Regions from separate parts of the Pseudoalteromonas sp. Angola-7 genome, predicted to be linked through region 1. Evidence: predicted binding sites of a transcription regulator. Region 1 holds the regulator's gene; each other region holds the start of a gene.
The links. The regulator sigma-54, encoded in region 1, starts transcription at its own class of promoters, with help from an activator protein. The targets are predictions, from matches to a motif close to GTTGGCACGNNNNTNGNNT.
Positions count from the first base shown of each region.

Region 1 (4,274 bases):
TAATACGCTGTCGCCTGCGGCTTCTTTATCATCTTGGTGTAAGGTGATTTTAGCATCAAACTGCACAGCTAATTGCGCAAGGACCGTTGCCGCTCTGGCGTGTAAGCCTAATTTATTTTTTATTAAAAATGTGTCTTCACAGCGCATAAATTACTATACCTAAACTGAACAGGTTATTATTTTAAGGTTACTTTTCTTGCTCACGATGACGAATTTTGACATTCGGATGCGTCATAGCAAAGCTCTCACCAATGGCTTGCGCTAAATAAACCGAGCGGTGTTGACCACCAGTGCAGCCTATTGCAATAGTGAGGTAACTACGGTTATTACGCTCTAAGTGTGGCAACCAAGTTTGTACAAAGGTTTGAATTTGCCAAGTGAATTTTTGCACTATGCTGTGATTTGCCAAAAAATCTTTTACTGGTTGATCAAGGCCCGTAAGCGGTTTAAGTTCAGGCTCCCAGTGGGGGTTTGGCAAAAAGCGAGCATCAAAAACATAATCAGCTTCTTTAGGTATGCCGTGTTTAAAGCCAAACGATTCAAACGTTACAATAAGTTGCTTATCTTTTTTACCCAGTATTTTTTCGCGAATTGACTCTGCTAATTGGTGCACACTTAAATCGGTAGTATCAAGCATAAAGTCAGCGCGCGTTACGAGTACATCAAGCAGCTCTTTTTCTTTTTTTATTGCTAAATCAAGCGGCAGCGAATCGATGGATAAAGGGTGTAATCTGCGTGTTTCTGAAAAACGTTTGATCAGTGTTTGATCATCACTATCTAAATAAAACAGTGTGGGTTTAGCAAAGTCAGGAAGGTACTCGAGAATATCGTTAAATTCGTCTTGTTCTTTGGGGATATTACGAACATCTATACTAACGGCTATTTTGTCATAGTTATCTGAAACACTTCGCACTAAAGAGGGCAGTAAGTTGACCGGAATATTATCTACGCAATAATAGCCTAAATCTTCAACCACGCGTAAAGCAACCGACTTACCTGAACCAGAACGGCCGCTTATGATAATTAACTCCATTTATAGCCCTTAGTATTTACTACGATTGATCAACAATTACTTGATACAGCTCTGCATCGGTTTTAGCACTACGCAGCTGTTTACAAAATTCTTTGTTGCTCAGTTTATCAGCTATGGTTGCCAGAGTCTTTAGGTGCTGTTGGTTATCGCCATCTGGTACGATGAGTGCAACAAAAATATCAACAGGGCAGTTATCAATAGCATCAAAGTTAACAGGGGTGTCGCTAACAAGTACTAAAGCCAGCGGCTCTTCTACGCCACCCATTCTGCCATGAGGAATGGCGATACCTCGGCCAATACCAGTACTGCCTAGCTTTTCTCTGCTTGCCAGCGCATTAAGAATATCTTGTTGTGGTAAGTAGGGGAGCTTTTCATGAGCTAGCTCACTGATAAACTCTAAAATTCTTTTTTTACTACTAAAAAGGACCGCAGCTTTGCTGCAGTCCTGGCATACTAATGTACTTAATTTCATAATATTAGTGTCTAGCAAGCTTCTCTTTATGTTTTATGACTTGACGATCGAGCTTGTCAATCAACGAGTCTATAGCGGCATACATATCTTGGTGCTCTGTTGAGGCAAATAAATCTGCGCCACTTACATGAATAGTCGCTTCTGCTTTTTGGTTGAGTTTTTCTACATCGAGAATGACATGCACATTGCTAATATGATCTGAGTGCCTTTCTAGCTTTGCAAATTTATTATTTACATAGTCTCTAAGTGAATCAGTTACTTCTACGTGACGACCAGTTAGGTTTAGTTGCATAAGCATTTCCTCTTTGTTTTTTACGTCTTATATCAAACTCTTTCTCTGATTTGACGGTGGAATAGCTAGCGATTCACGGTATTTTGCTATTGTGCGTCTAGCTACTTTAATTCCTTGCTCTGCCAATATATCCGCAATTTTACTATCACTCAATGGTTTAGCTGAGTTTTCCGCGGCAATTAGCTTTTTAATTAGGGCACGTATTGCGGTTGATGAACACTCTCCGCCGTTTTCAGTGCTTACGTGGCTTGAGAAAAAATACTTAAGCTCAAAAATACCACGTGGCGTATGCATATATTTTTGCGTGGTAACACGCGAAATTGTCGATTCATGCATTTCTACCATTTCAGCAACATCGTTTAAAACCATTGGCTTCATGGCTTCGGGGCCATGTTCAAAAAATGCCTGTTGCTGTTTTACAATACAGTTTGTTACTTTGAGCAGCGTGTCGTTTCTGCTTTCAAGGCTTTTTATAAACCATTTAGCTTCTTGTAAGTGAGAGCGAATAAATTGGCTATCACCACTTGATTTTACGGTACGTGACATAGCCGCGTACTGACTATTTACGCGTATTTTTGGCATGCTATCTGGGTTTAGCTCTACCACCCAGCGGCCTTTTATTTTTTTAACCGACACATCCGGTATTACATACTCCGACTCTTCCCTTACTATTGTATCTGCAGGTTTTGGGTTGAGGGTATGTATTAGGGTCATGACCTCTTTAAGCTCGTCTTCTTTAAGCTTAGTCTTTTTCATTAATGTACGATAGTCGCGTGCCGCTAATAGATCAATGTGATCGGTTAAGATCATTTTAGTTTGTTCTATAAAAGGGGTGTCTTTATCAAACTGGTTTAGCTGAATACACAAGCACTCTTGTAAACTGCGCGCGGCTATACCTACAGGGTCAAATAACTGAATACGCTTTAAAACGGCTTCTATTTCATCAAGTTCAACTTCAACTTCGTCATCGTTTTCTTGGTTAAAGCTCTCTAAAATCTCTTCGCAACTTAGCGTTAAAATACCCGAGTCATCTACAGCTTCTACAATGGCAATAGCAATGGCTTCGTCAGTGGGGCTAAAGGGAGTAAGCTGAAGCTGCCACATTAGATACTCATGTAGCGTTTCAGTAGAGGCACCTTGATAAATAGACTCATCTTCCGGCATTGGGCCTGAGGATGCAGCAGGGGCTGCGCTCATGTACTCATCCCAAGTTACATCCATTGCCATATCATCGCTAACGGTGTCTTTATTTAAAGCTTCGCCACTGTCTTGCTCGTACTCGCTGGTTGTATCGTCAGCCGATGCGCTTACGGTTACATCATCCGTATCTGCTTTTTGTTCATTTTTTCCAGCCGACTCTTCCGTGTAATCTTGCTCTTCTACTTCTAATAGCGGGTTGCTATCAAGTGCTTCTTGTATTTCTTGCTGGAGATCCAATGTACTGAGCTGCAGCAAGCGAATCGCTTGTTGCAATTGTGGAGTCATTGTAAGTTGCTGGCCCATGCGCAGCTGTAATGATTGCCTCATGTATCTCTAACAATCCTTTTGTGTTGTTATAATTAATATTAGCAGATGCTTGTAGGTGTGGCTTAAATGTTACAGCCTAAATTGCTCGCCTAAATAAACATCGCGTACAGTTTTGTCATTTAATACGTGTTCTGGGGTGCCAGATGCAATTAGCTCCCCATGAGAAACAATGTAGGCTTTTTCACAAACATCAAGGGTTTCTCTTACATTGTGATCGGTAATTAATACGCCAATGCCACGGTTTTTAAGATGTTCTATTATTTTCTTTATATCTAACACTGAAATCGGATCAACACCAGCAAAAGGCTCATCCAATAAAATAAATTTAGGGTTTGCTGCCAGTGCTCTGGCAATTTCTACACGGCGGCGTTCACCACCAGAAAGCGCCATACCTTGGCTATCGCGAATATGCTGGATACTAAATTCATCAAGTAAGTTGTTAAGCGTTTCTTCACGTGCGGCTTTATTGAGCTCTTTACGCGTTTCTAAAATAGCCATTAAGTTTTGATAAACTGTCAGCTTTCTAAATATTGATGACTCTTGCGGCAAATAGCCAATGCCTAAGCGTGCGCGGCTGTGCATAGGCAATAACGTAATGTCGTTATCATCAATAGAAATTTTACCTTTGTCGCTAGGTACTAACCCTACAATCATGTAAAAGGTGGTGGTTTTACCTGCGCCATTAGGGCCCAATAAGCCAACAATGCTGCCGGCTTCTACCTCAAGGCCTACATTTTTTACAACTTGGCGGCCTTTATAGCTTTTTGCTAATAGTTCTGCTTTTAAGGTGCTCATGGTTGACCTTCGTTACCTGTTTTTTCTTTAATTTTTGCTTCAACAGGCACTAAAATTGTGTGGACACGATCCGTAGAGTTTTCGTCTTTTTCTGCGCTAATAAGCTGCTGCTGCATATCGTAGGTAATACTTTTAGCATTAATTTTTTGACCGGC
Region 1 is NZ_JAQREL010000003.1:420,836-425,109, reverse strand. It holds gene PSH50_RS06820 (HPr family phosphocarrier protein) at 1-147, opposite strand, end outside; gene rapZ (RNase adapter RapZ) at 188-1,033, opposite strand; gene PSH50_RS06810 (PTS sugar transporter subunit IIA) at 1,053-1,505, opposite strand; gene hpf (ribosome hibernation promoting factor) at 1,510-1,797, opposite strand; gene PSH50_RS06800 (RNA polymerase factor sigma-54) at 1,825-3,324, opposite strand; gene lptB (LPS export ABC transporter ATP-binding protein) at 3,394-4,119, opposite strand; gene lptA (lipopolysaccharide transport periplasmic protein LptA) at 4,116-4,274, opposite strand, start outside.

Region 2 (4,274 bases), on a different contig from region 1:
CTTATCAAGTTTGAATTCGCCGCCAAATAACGATAACCATGGTATATGTACAGCTAATTGCTCCATACTTGCCATGTCGTCGCGCGAGCCTGTCTGCATGTTTGCAAAGTGCACATCGTTAAGCTCTAACTTTAATGCAGGAAATACACTAAGCGTTTTATCACCTTTAATAGTAAGTGTGCGCCCTGTTGTTTTTTCAACCTGCTCAGATACTTTATTAAAAATAGTATCGGTTGGGATTAAAAACGGAGCGGCAATAATTAACGCAATACAAAGTAAGAGTATTACACCAACAATTTTGAGTAAGGTCTTCATGATCATCCTTTCAAACGTGCAAATAATGTTCTTATCATAGCGAGTGTTAGCTTTAAAATCATTGTCGTTGTGACAAAAAACCACTTTATTGTAATTTATTTAATTTGAAATGAATTTATGCTTAAAAGTAAACGTTGCGAAATTGGTGACTAAAAGTAAAGCTCATCAAGTTTAAATCTAACCAAGTATTAAACCCTACAACATTGCATCCCTTGAATTGTTAGGTATGATGCACGGCCCTGTTGCTATTGGCGTATTTGCGCTAAAATAAAGCAGCTAAAAAATGTATCTACTCGGAGACTCTACAAGGCATGAAAAAACTGCTAATTTCACCGTCAAAAATGGCGCTAGGCGAACAAGAAAGTCAAATTTACCAAAACATCTTGAAGCAAGCTTCAGAACTAAGCCTAAACCTAATGGCCGTGAAAGTAGAAAACCACCCAGAGGATTTCTTAGGCTGGTGTTATGAGCTGCTAAGTGCAAGTAAAGACCGTATAAATTACGATTTACTAGAGCCACAACAACTGCCAGTTTTAAAAAAGCTGCACGACCAGCTAACCTCAGCAATTAGCTTTTTACAGCTTAAAACACTACGTGTAGCACCTTGGCCTGTTATTAGTATGTTTGTAGAGCAACATAAAAAACTTATTGCACTGGACGAACAGCTTCGCCTTACCACGTATTTGCACAGCATTCGTGAGCAAGCACTAAAAGATATGATCCCAGAGGATTTACTGGCATTTAGTGGTAAACACACTGCCACGCTCGACCCAAGCACCTATAACTTTGATGTTGAATGGTTCGCATCAACAAAAAGTGCAAAGGGTTTTCATCAAATGCTAGCCGACTTGCCTGGCGCGTTTGACGATGCACTTGCTAACATCCCGCTTGAAGGTGATGTGAGCGAAGCTGATTACCAACAGTTTGTTGTTGCTTATTTACTTGCCTTTAACGGTAGCGATGAAAAACCAACCCTTGCCCCTGCTACACGTTTATTAGCAATGCGCCGCCCAGATGTATTTACGCCAATTAGTAATAGCCGTCTTGATGCATTATGCGCAGCTTTAGGTATTACAAAATTAAACAATCGCGACTTTGAGCGCTACTGGCAAGATATAGTACAAAGCATTCATGCTATGTCGTGGTTTAAAATGGCTAATGGCAGCAATGAACTAGAAGAGCAACTAGTTAGTATAAAAGCATTATTACCATGCTTTTTTTACTATGCAGATGCCAGTACGGCCGACAACTCAAATTATATTAAGCTATTAAATAAACCTAAACGCAGCACAACAAGTGCAGGAAAACCACAGCGTAGAGGTAAAGAGTCAGCCGAAATACTTGTAGACCGTGCACTTGCAGCCGATGACATTCCCGAGCATATTCGTAGCAAACGCGACTCTATTATTAGCGAAGTACAAAAAGGCCGCGGAGTAAACGAAACAATTAGTCTTATGCGCACTATATTTGGCTAAATTTACCTAACCTAACTGTATTTTTCTGGTGCAGTTAGGTTAATTTATGCACCAGCAGTGTGCGTTTTTTAATTAACCTCCTCAATCATTCCCTCTTCTAAAACTTCTCAACATATTGTTTTATAAAAGTAAAAAAACAGTTTTATAGAAATTATTTTAAGCTGGCACATACAGTGCAATTGCATTCCCAGTTAAACAATAAAACACCGCCAGTCAAAGGGTTGCCAATAAGAGAATAAAAGCCTAGGCGATAAAAATCATATAACGGGAAATGGACATGCTAAAACTAAAAAAAACCATCGCAATTAGCGCAATAGCTTTATTAGGTGCTACATCTTTAACATCAACAGCCGTACATGCAGAAGTAACAGCAAACGCAGCGGCTACGTCTAACTACTTATGGCGTGGTCAAGAGCAAACTGGGGGCGATGCTGCTATTTCTGGCGGTATTGATTACGCTGACGAGTCAGGCTTTTATGTAGGTACTTGGGCATCAAATGCTTCATGGGCCGATGAAATGACTTACGAGCTTGATGTTTACGCGGGTTTTGGTGGCGATATTAACGACACATTTAGCTACGATGTAGGTTACATTTATTACGCTTACCCAGATGCAGCTTCTGAGGCAGATGCTGATTTCTCTGAAATTTACGGTAGCATCAGCGCAGAAGGTTTCACCTTTGGCGCTGCAATCCTTGCCACTTCAGCGGCAGATGGCGATGGCACCGACTTTGGCGATTCATTATACCTAAATGCCGATTACAGCTTTGCTGTTGGCAGCAATGGTACTGAGGTTGCGCTACACTTAGGTCACTACTCTGGCGACTTTATAGGCGATGATAATATTATTGATTACGGTATCTCTGTATCAAAAGATGGTTTTACTTTTGGCGTATCTGACACCGACATGGATGAGTCAGATGTTAAAGTTTACGTAGGCTACGCTGTAGACTTTACGCTTTAAAACAAAATGTGTTACTTGCTGCAACACTAAGGGCCTTTTGGCCCTTTTCTCGTTTAGGGCACCTAAATACTCACAGCGCCTTTTAATTTTAGCGACTAAAGCACCTTACTATAAAACCCACTTCAGTTAACCGCCGAGCTCCTCGCTGCTATTACCTCTTATTACCAATATGCTAATTCGCTTTATTAAGCTTTATTGCGCATTGATATTAGTAATTCGCTAAAACAAAAAAGGCCGCATTAAATGCGGCCTTTAAGCTAATCGTTAAAACTTAGCTAGGTTGTTTTTACTGTCTTTATCTACAAGCTTAATGTACGGGTCTACCCCCGCGTACACTGGCTTTTCTTTTACTTTTAGCTCAATAGTATTAGTACCAGAGACTATTTGATGCTTTTGCGAGTAAATCACAAAGTCTTCAGCGAGAAGGTTTTCAGGATCATCGCTAAATAATGCAATATCAATTAGCTCATCGAGTGGTTGCTCGGTTTCTTCACCTTGTCCATCGGCATGCTGCTTAGTTGCTTCAACGCTCAATGTTACGGTGTAAAAACCTTCGCTATCAACATCATCTGTAACCGACACTGCTTTCATTTCAAGCTCATAAAGCGTTATATATTTAAACTGATCATCAATAAAACGTTGCTCCGCTTGCGTTGCGTCTTGTTTTAAATAGCTAAGTAAATCAAGCGTAGTTGGGTATGGGGTTGATTGGTATTTAAACTCATTCAAAAACGCTTTAAGTGCTGCATTTAAGCGCTCTTCCCCTAATCGGTCATAAATCGCCATCATCGCAACTGAGCCTTTATTGTAATGAAGATATTGTTGAGACTGCGTTTTATACAGCGGCATTTCTTCAAAAGCTTCGCCTGTGCGGCCCATTAAGTATCTATCTAACTCGTACTTTAAAAATTTACGTAGCTTCTCGGCGCCAAAGCGTTTTTTTAGCACCATAAGCGCACTGTATTGGGAGAGCGATTCAGAAATAACGGCACTGCCCTCTACATTAGCCCCAGATACTTGATGCCCCCACCATTGGTGTGCAACTTCATGTGCGGTTACATAGTAAGGTAGGTCAACTTTACTCTCATCTCTTAAGTCTGTAATAAAGCCAATACTTTCTGAGTAAGGTACCGTATTGGCAAAACTTTGCGCAAATGAGCGATACTTAGGAAACTCAATAATACGTAACTGCTTATGCTGATATGGCCCAAAGGCTTGCGTGTAGTAATCTATTGAGTCTTGTACCGACTCAATCATACGGTCAACATTCCATGCATGATCTTTGTGGTAGTACACCTCAATATTTACACCGTTGTGCTCAACCTTTTTACTTTCAAGCTCTGCCGAAAGCACAGAATAAAAGTTTAAAATAGGGGCATCCATTTTATAAACAAAAGTACGTCTTCCGTCTTTTACACTTTCACTTTTTAAATAACCGGGTGTAATAGCAAATTGTGACTCATCGGTGGTTACTGTTGCCTTGTAGTTTATAAAGCCATTAGCAGGCCCAAACTCATTTT
Region 2 is NZ_JAQREL010000017.1:101,696-105,969, reverse strand. It holds gene PSH50_RS18480 (AsmA family protein) at 1-315, opposite strand, end outside; gene PSH50_RS18475 (hypothetical protein) at 627-1,790, shown strand; gene PSH50_RS18470 (TorF family putative porin) at 2,068-2,754, shown strand; gene PSH50_RS18465 (M1 family aminopeptidase) at 3,019-4,274, opposite strand, start outside.
Region 2: the regulator sigma-54 is predicted to act here: its motif matches at 1,951-1,969, upstream of PSH50_RS18470 (TorF family putative porin).

Region 3 (4,274 bases), on a different contig from region 1:
GGTTTCTTGTGTTGCCTCAAGCTCACGTATGATTTGCTGTAAGCTTACACGCGCATTTTTCTTTTCTAATACATCAGCAAAGTCATACTCAACTGCTTGTAAAAAGTGTAATAACGCCCACGTTGCACCGCGCGACTCGTAAAACACGTCGTCTATTTCCCACCACGACGTTCTTACTTGCTGCTGAAGTGGTGTGTAGGTCGCTTGCGTGTTTGAAGAATTACCGGCTAAATCGGTATTTACTTTGTCCTGGCCAACACTTGCACTTAAACGCTGACTTAAACTGCCTAAGCGCTTTTCGGCTTCTTTTAACCAGCTACGTAGATTGTCTGCACGTGAATAAAATTGGCTATCGCGCTCATGCTCGTTAGCAATTTGTGAGCGGTACACAAGAAGATAGTCTATTCCCTTTTGGTACTCTCCCTCGGCACTTGGCCATGCCCAAGCCTCAGAGCTAATATTAAATTGTGGCTGCGCTTTTTTAAGGGCTTCATGTTCGGTAGATTGCGACTGTGAACGGCTAAAGTCTTTACGCATTGATAGCGCTAAATCACGCACCATTTCAAGCGCGCCATATTCCCACGCAGGCATGTCATCCATTATCACACTTGGCGGCATTACATCGTTTGATAAATACCCACCTTGCTTATCAAGTAATGTGCTAGCAACGGTAATAAGCGTTGAGGTGGTTGTATAGCCTGTTACCATTTTTTCGCTGCGTGCTTGCGCGGTTTCTTTTGCATTAGTTACTACGTTAAAACGTGCCGGCTCAATGCTCCAATAAACTGCAATAGCGTAAAAAATAATAAGTAGTACCACCAAGGCACCAGCTATTTTTCCTTTATGTTGCGACATTTATCCTCCTAGTGATGAGCGTGTTGTTTTTTAGATGGCTTTGAATGCGCAGCTTGCGCTTCAAGCGAAACCACTTGGGCATTAGTAAACAAGCGGTTACCGTCACTAAAATATAGCGTGAGTTTACGTTCTTGCCCTACTTTTAGTGGCTCTTGTGGATCAAATACCATTAAATGGTAACCACCAGGCTCAAAGCTTAGGCTTTCATGACCCTTAATAGTAACGGCTTTAACCTGTTGCATTTTCATCATGCCATTGACATGTTTGTGCTCATGTACTTCTACACGCCCTAAACCTTCGATGGTTGCTTTAGTTAATTTAGCAACACCACCACCGTGGTTAGAAATTGTTAAATAGCCAACACTCGACTTACTACCAGGCAAAAACGCCCTTACTTGTGCATGGCTTACTTCAAGCTTAGCTTCGTCTGTATCGTGGCTGTGCCCAGCATGTGCAGCAACCGATGACGAAAACACATTAATCATTAACGCCGAGGCCATAAAAAAGCACTGCTTCATCATCGCTTTATTCCTTGTGAAAGCATAAAATTTCACTTTAAATTTAACATAGTTAACTAATAATAGTCAGTTAAATTAAGGCTTAAGAGGTTACTTTTTTGTTATCGAGCACCAACCAGCACAGTACAGCTACAAATAATAATGGCCAGGCTATCATCACTGAACCAAATAACAGTGCCAAAATGGTGCCAACCAGCGCGACAATCCCGGCGCCTATTAACCCCATGGTCACTAAAGCCATTACGGCTACCACTGCAATAATAGCGACTAATACACCAGCCAGCTCCAGTCCTACCCAGCTCATATCTGCAATCCACAGTGGAAACTGCCATGAATCAAAATGTATTAGCGACACAGTATCAGTAAAAAGTAACACATATACGACAACACATATTGCTAAGGTTTTCATATCCCTCTCCTAATACGCACGCTCTTCAAGGCAGCAGTGAGCAATCAAATAACCAAGCGCTACTGCAAACGGAAAACTTATAAATAATAAAATTGTTACTAAGCGTGTTGACCACACTGGAAAATCAAGGCGACGCGCTAACCCACTGCATACGCCCGATATTTTTTTATTCAGTGAATCTTTGTACCAACTACGCTGTGTTTTAAAGTTACTCATACTCTACTCCTTAAGCGCTTGGCGCAGTTGTATTGGTATTACTTTGCTTAACACTGGCTTTTAAACGAGCCAGCTCTGCATCTATTTTTTCATTTTTAACTAAAGACTCAATTTGCTCAGCGGTTGATTGCGCTGTATTTGTAAGTTCATAAGCATCAACCTGTGCTTCTATGCCTTCCACTTTTTGCTCTATCATTTCAAAGCGAGACAAAGCATTTGCGACGTTGTCGCTGTGTAATTGCATGTTCACTTTTTCACGTGCAGCAACAATATCGTGGCGTTTTATTAATTGTGCTTGTTTGCTTTTAGCTTGCGCCATTTTTTGCTGTAAACGCTCACAATCTGCCGTGATTTTCTCTATCGACTCCTTTAGAGTATTTAGCTGAGTGTTTTTTGCTGCAATTTGCTCATCTACTCGCTGTTTTTCTACTAACGCAGACTTGGCTAAATCGTCACGGTTTTTAGCAACTGCCAGCTCAGCTTTTGTTTGCCACAAAGTTAAGTCTTTTTGTTTTTGTGCAATTTGGCGTTTAAGCGTTTTTTCTTCGCACAGTAAGGCTGCGGCTGTGCTTCTACATTCGTTAAGCGCTTCTTGCATTTCACTTAGCATAAGGTTGAGGAGTTTTTCTGGATCTTCTGCTTTATCCAGCATGGCAGCAATATTGGATTGGATAACATCATTTACGCGATTAAATATACTCATTGTTTTGTCCTGTTGTTTTTAATTGATAACAACAACAAGATTCCAAGAGTTATGCCAAGTAACAAAAAGTTATTTATAAGCATTTAAATTCAATCAGTTAGACAGCTAATAAGTTATTTTAAACTGACTAAAAACTGAATGTTAATAAGCGAAAATCACTAATTTATTTATCTTTTGACTAAATTTTAGTTATAAAAAAACCACTTTAAAAAGTGGTTTTTTTATAACTGCTCAGCGCTTAAGTATTACTCAGGCACAAAACTTAATGCTTTATCCATTACCGACAAATCAGCCTGTTTACCGTGACCATTTTCTGAAAGGTGACGTCTAAATCCGCGCGCCCCTGGCTGCCCCTGAAAAATCCCCAGCATATGGCGTGCTATATGCCAAAAGTTAGCACCTAAACGCATTTCTTCTTCTATGTAATCATACATAGCGCGCACCACATCGTGACGAGTCTGAGTATTAGCCACCTCACCGTAAATCTTTTCATCCACCTCATTAAGCATAAATGGATTACTATATGCTTCGCGACCAATCATAACGCCGTCTATATGCGCTAAATGCGCTAGGCTTTCTTCAATTGTTTTAACGCCGCCATTAATGCTTAAATCGAGCTGTGGGTAGTCTTTTTTTAGTTGGTAAACGCGTGGGTAATCAAGAGGCGGTACTTCACGATTTTCTTTAGGGCTTAAACCATTTAACCACGCTTTACGGGCATGAATAATAAAGTCATCACAGCCAACTTTATGGCTGGCTTCAATTAATGCGCATAAAAACTCATACGAGTCTTGCTCATCAATACCGATGCGTGTTTTTACCGTAACAGGAATACTAACTTCGCTTTTCATTGCCGCAACACACTGTGCAACCAGCTCAGGCTCGGCCATTAGGCATGCACCAAAGCGCCCGTTTTGTACTCTATCTGAAGGGCAGCCTACATTTAAGTTAATCTCATCGTAACCGCGCTCACCAGCAAGCTTTGCACACTTTGCTAGCGCCTCGGGATCAGAACCCCCCAGCTGCAAAGCAACCGGCCCCTCGTGCTGATTAAAGTGTAGGTAATCGCCGCGACCAAATAAAATCGCCCCCGTGGTGATCATCTCAGTGTATAAAACAGCGTGCTTACTCATCTTACGATGAAAAGTGCGACAATGACGATCAGTCCAATCAAGCATGGGTGCAACAGAAAAACGTCTGTTTAACGTTGGATTATCTAATGTGCGTTTTTGCAATGTAAAAGCCTCGGGGATTATAAGTAAATGCGCCCATAAAAAGGCGCTGTATTTTACACAAAAGCCTGATTAGCATCAATGTTAGCTGTATATTTGTAAACCAAAATAATGCGCGATACCGTTGAGTATATTTGTAACTGCCACAGAGCTTAAAATTAACCCCATGATTCTACTTATAATACTTGCGCCACTGTCGCCTATTAATTTATGCACATGATTTGCGAGTAACAACAGCACAAGCACAACAACTAATACAACCAACATCATCGACGATGTAGTAACTTGCTCAACCCACGTGTATTCTTCGTTGCGGGTCATCAGTACTGCGCCAAGCATGG
Region 3 is NZ_JAQREL010000022.1:41,751-46,024, forward strand. It holds gene PSH50_RS20180 (DUF2333 family protein) at 1-855, opposite strand, end outside; gene PSH50_RS20185 (copper chaperone PCu(A)C) at 864-1,376, opposite strand; gene PSH50_RS20190 (hypothetical protein) at 1,456-1,782, opposite strand; gene PSH50_RS20195 (PspC domain-containing protein) at 1,792-1,998, opposite strand; gene PSH50_RS20200 (PspA/IM30 family protein) at 2,009-2,701, opposite strand; gene dusA (tRNA dihydrouridine(20/20a) synthase DusA) at 2,947-3,936, opposite strand; gene PSH50_RS20210 (MarC family protein) at 4,018-4,274, opposite strand, start outside.
Region 3: the regulator sigma-54 is predicted to act here: its motif matches at 2,742-2,760, upstream of PSH50_RS20200 (PspA/IM30 family protein).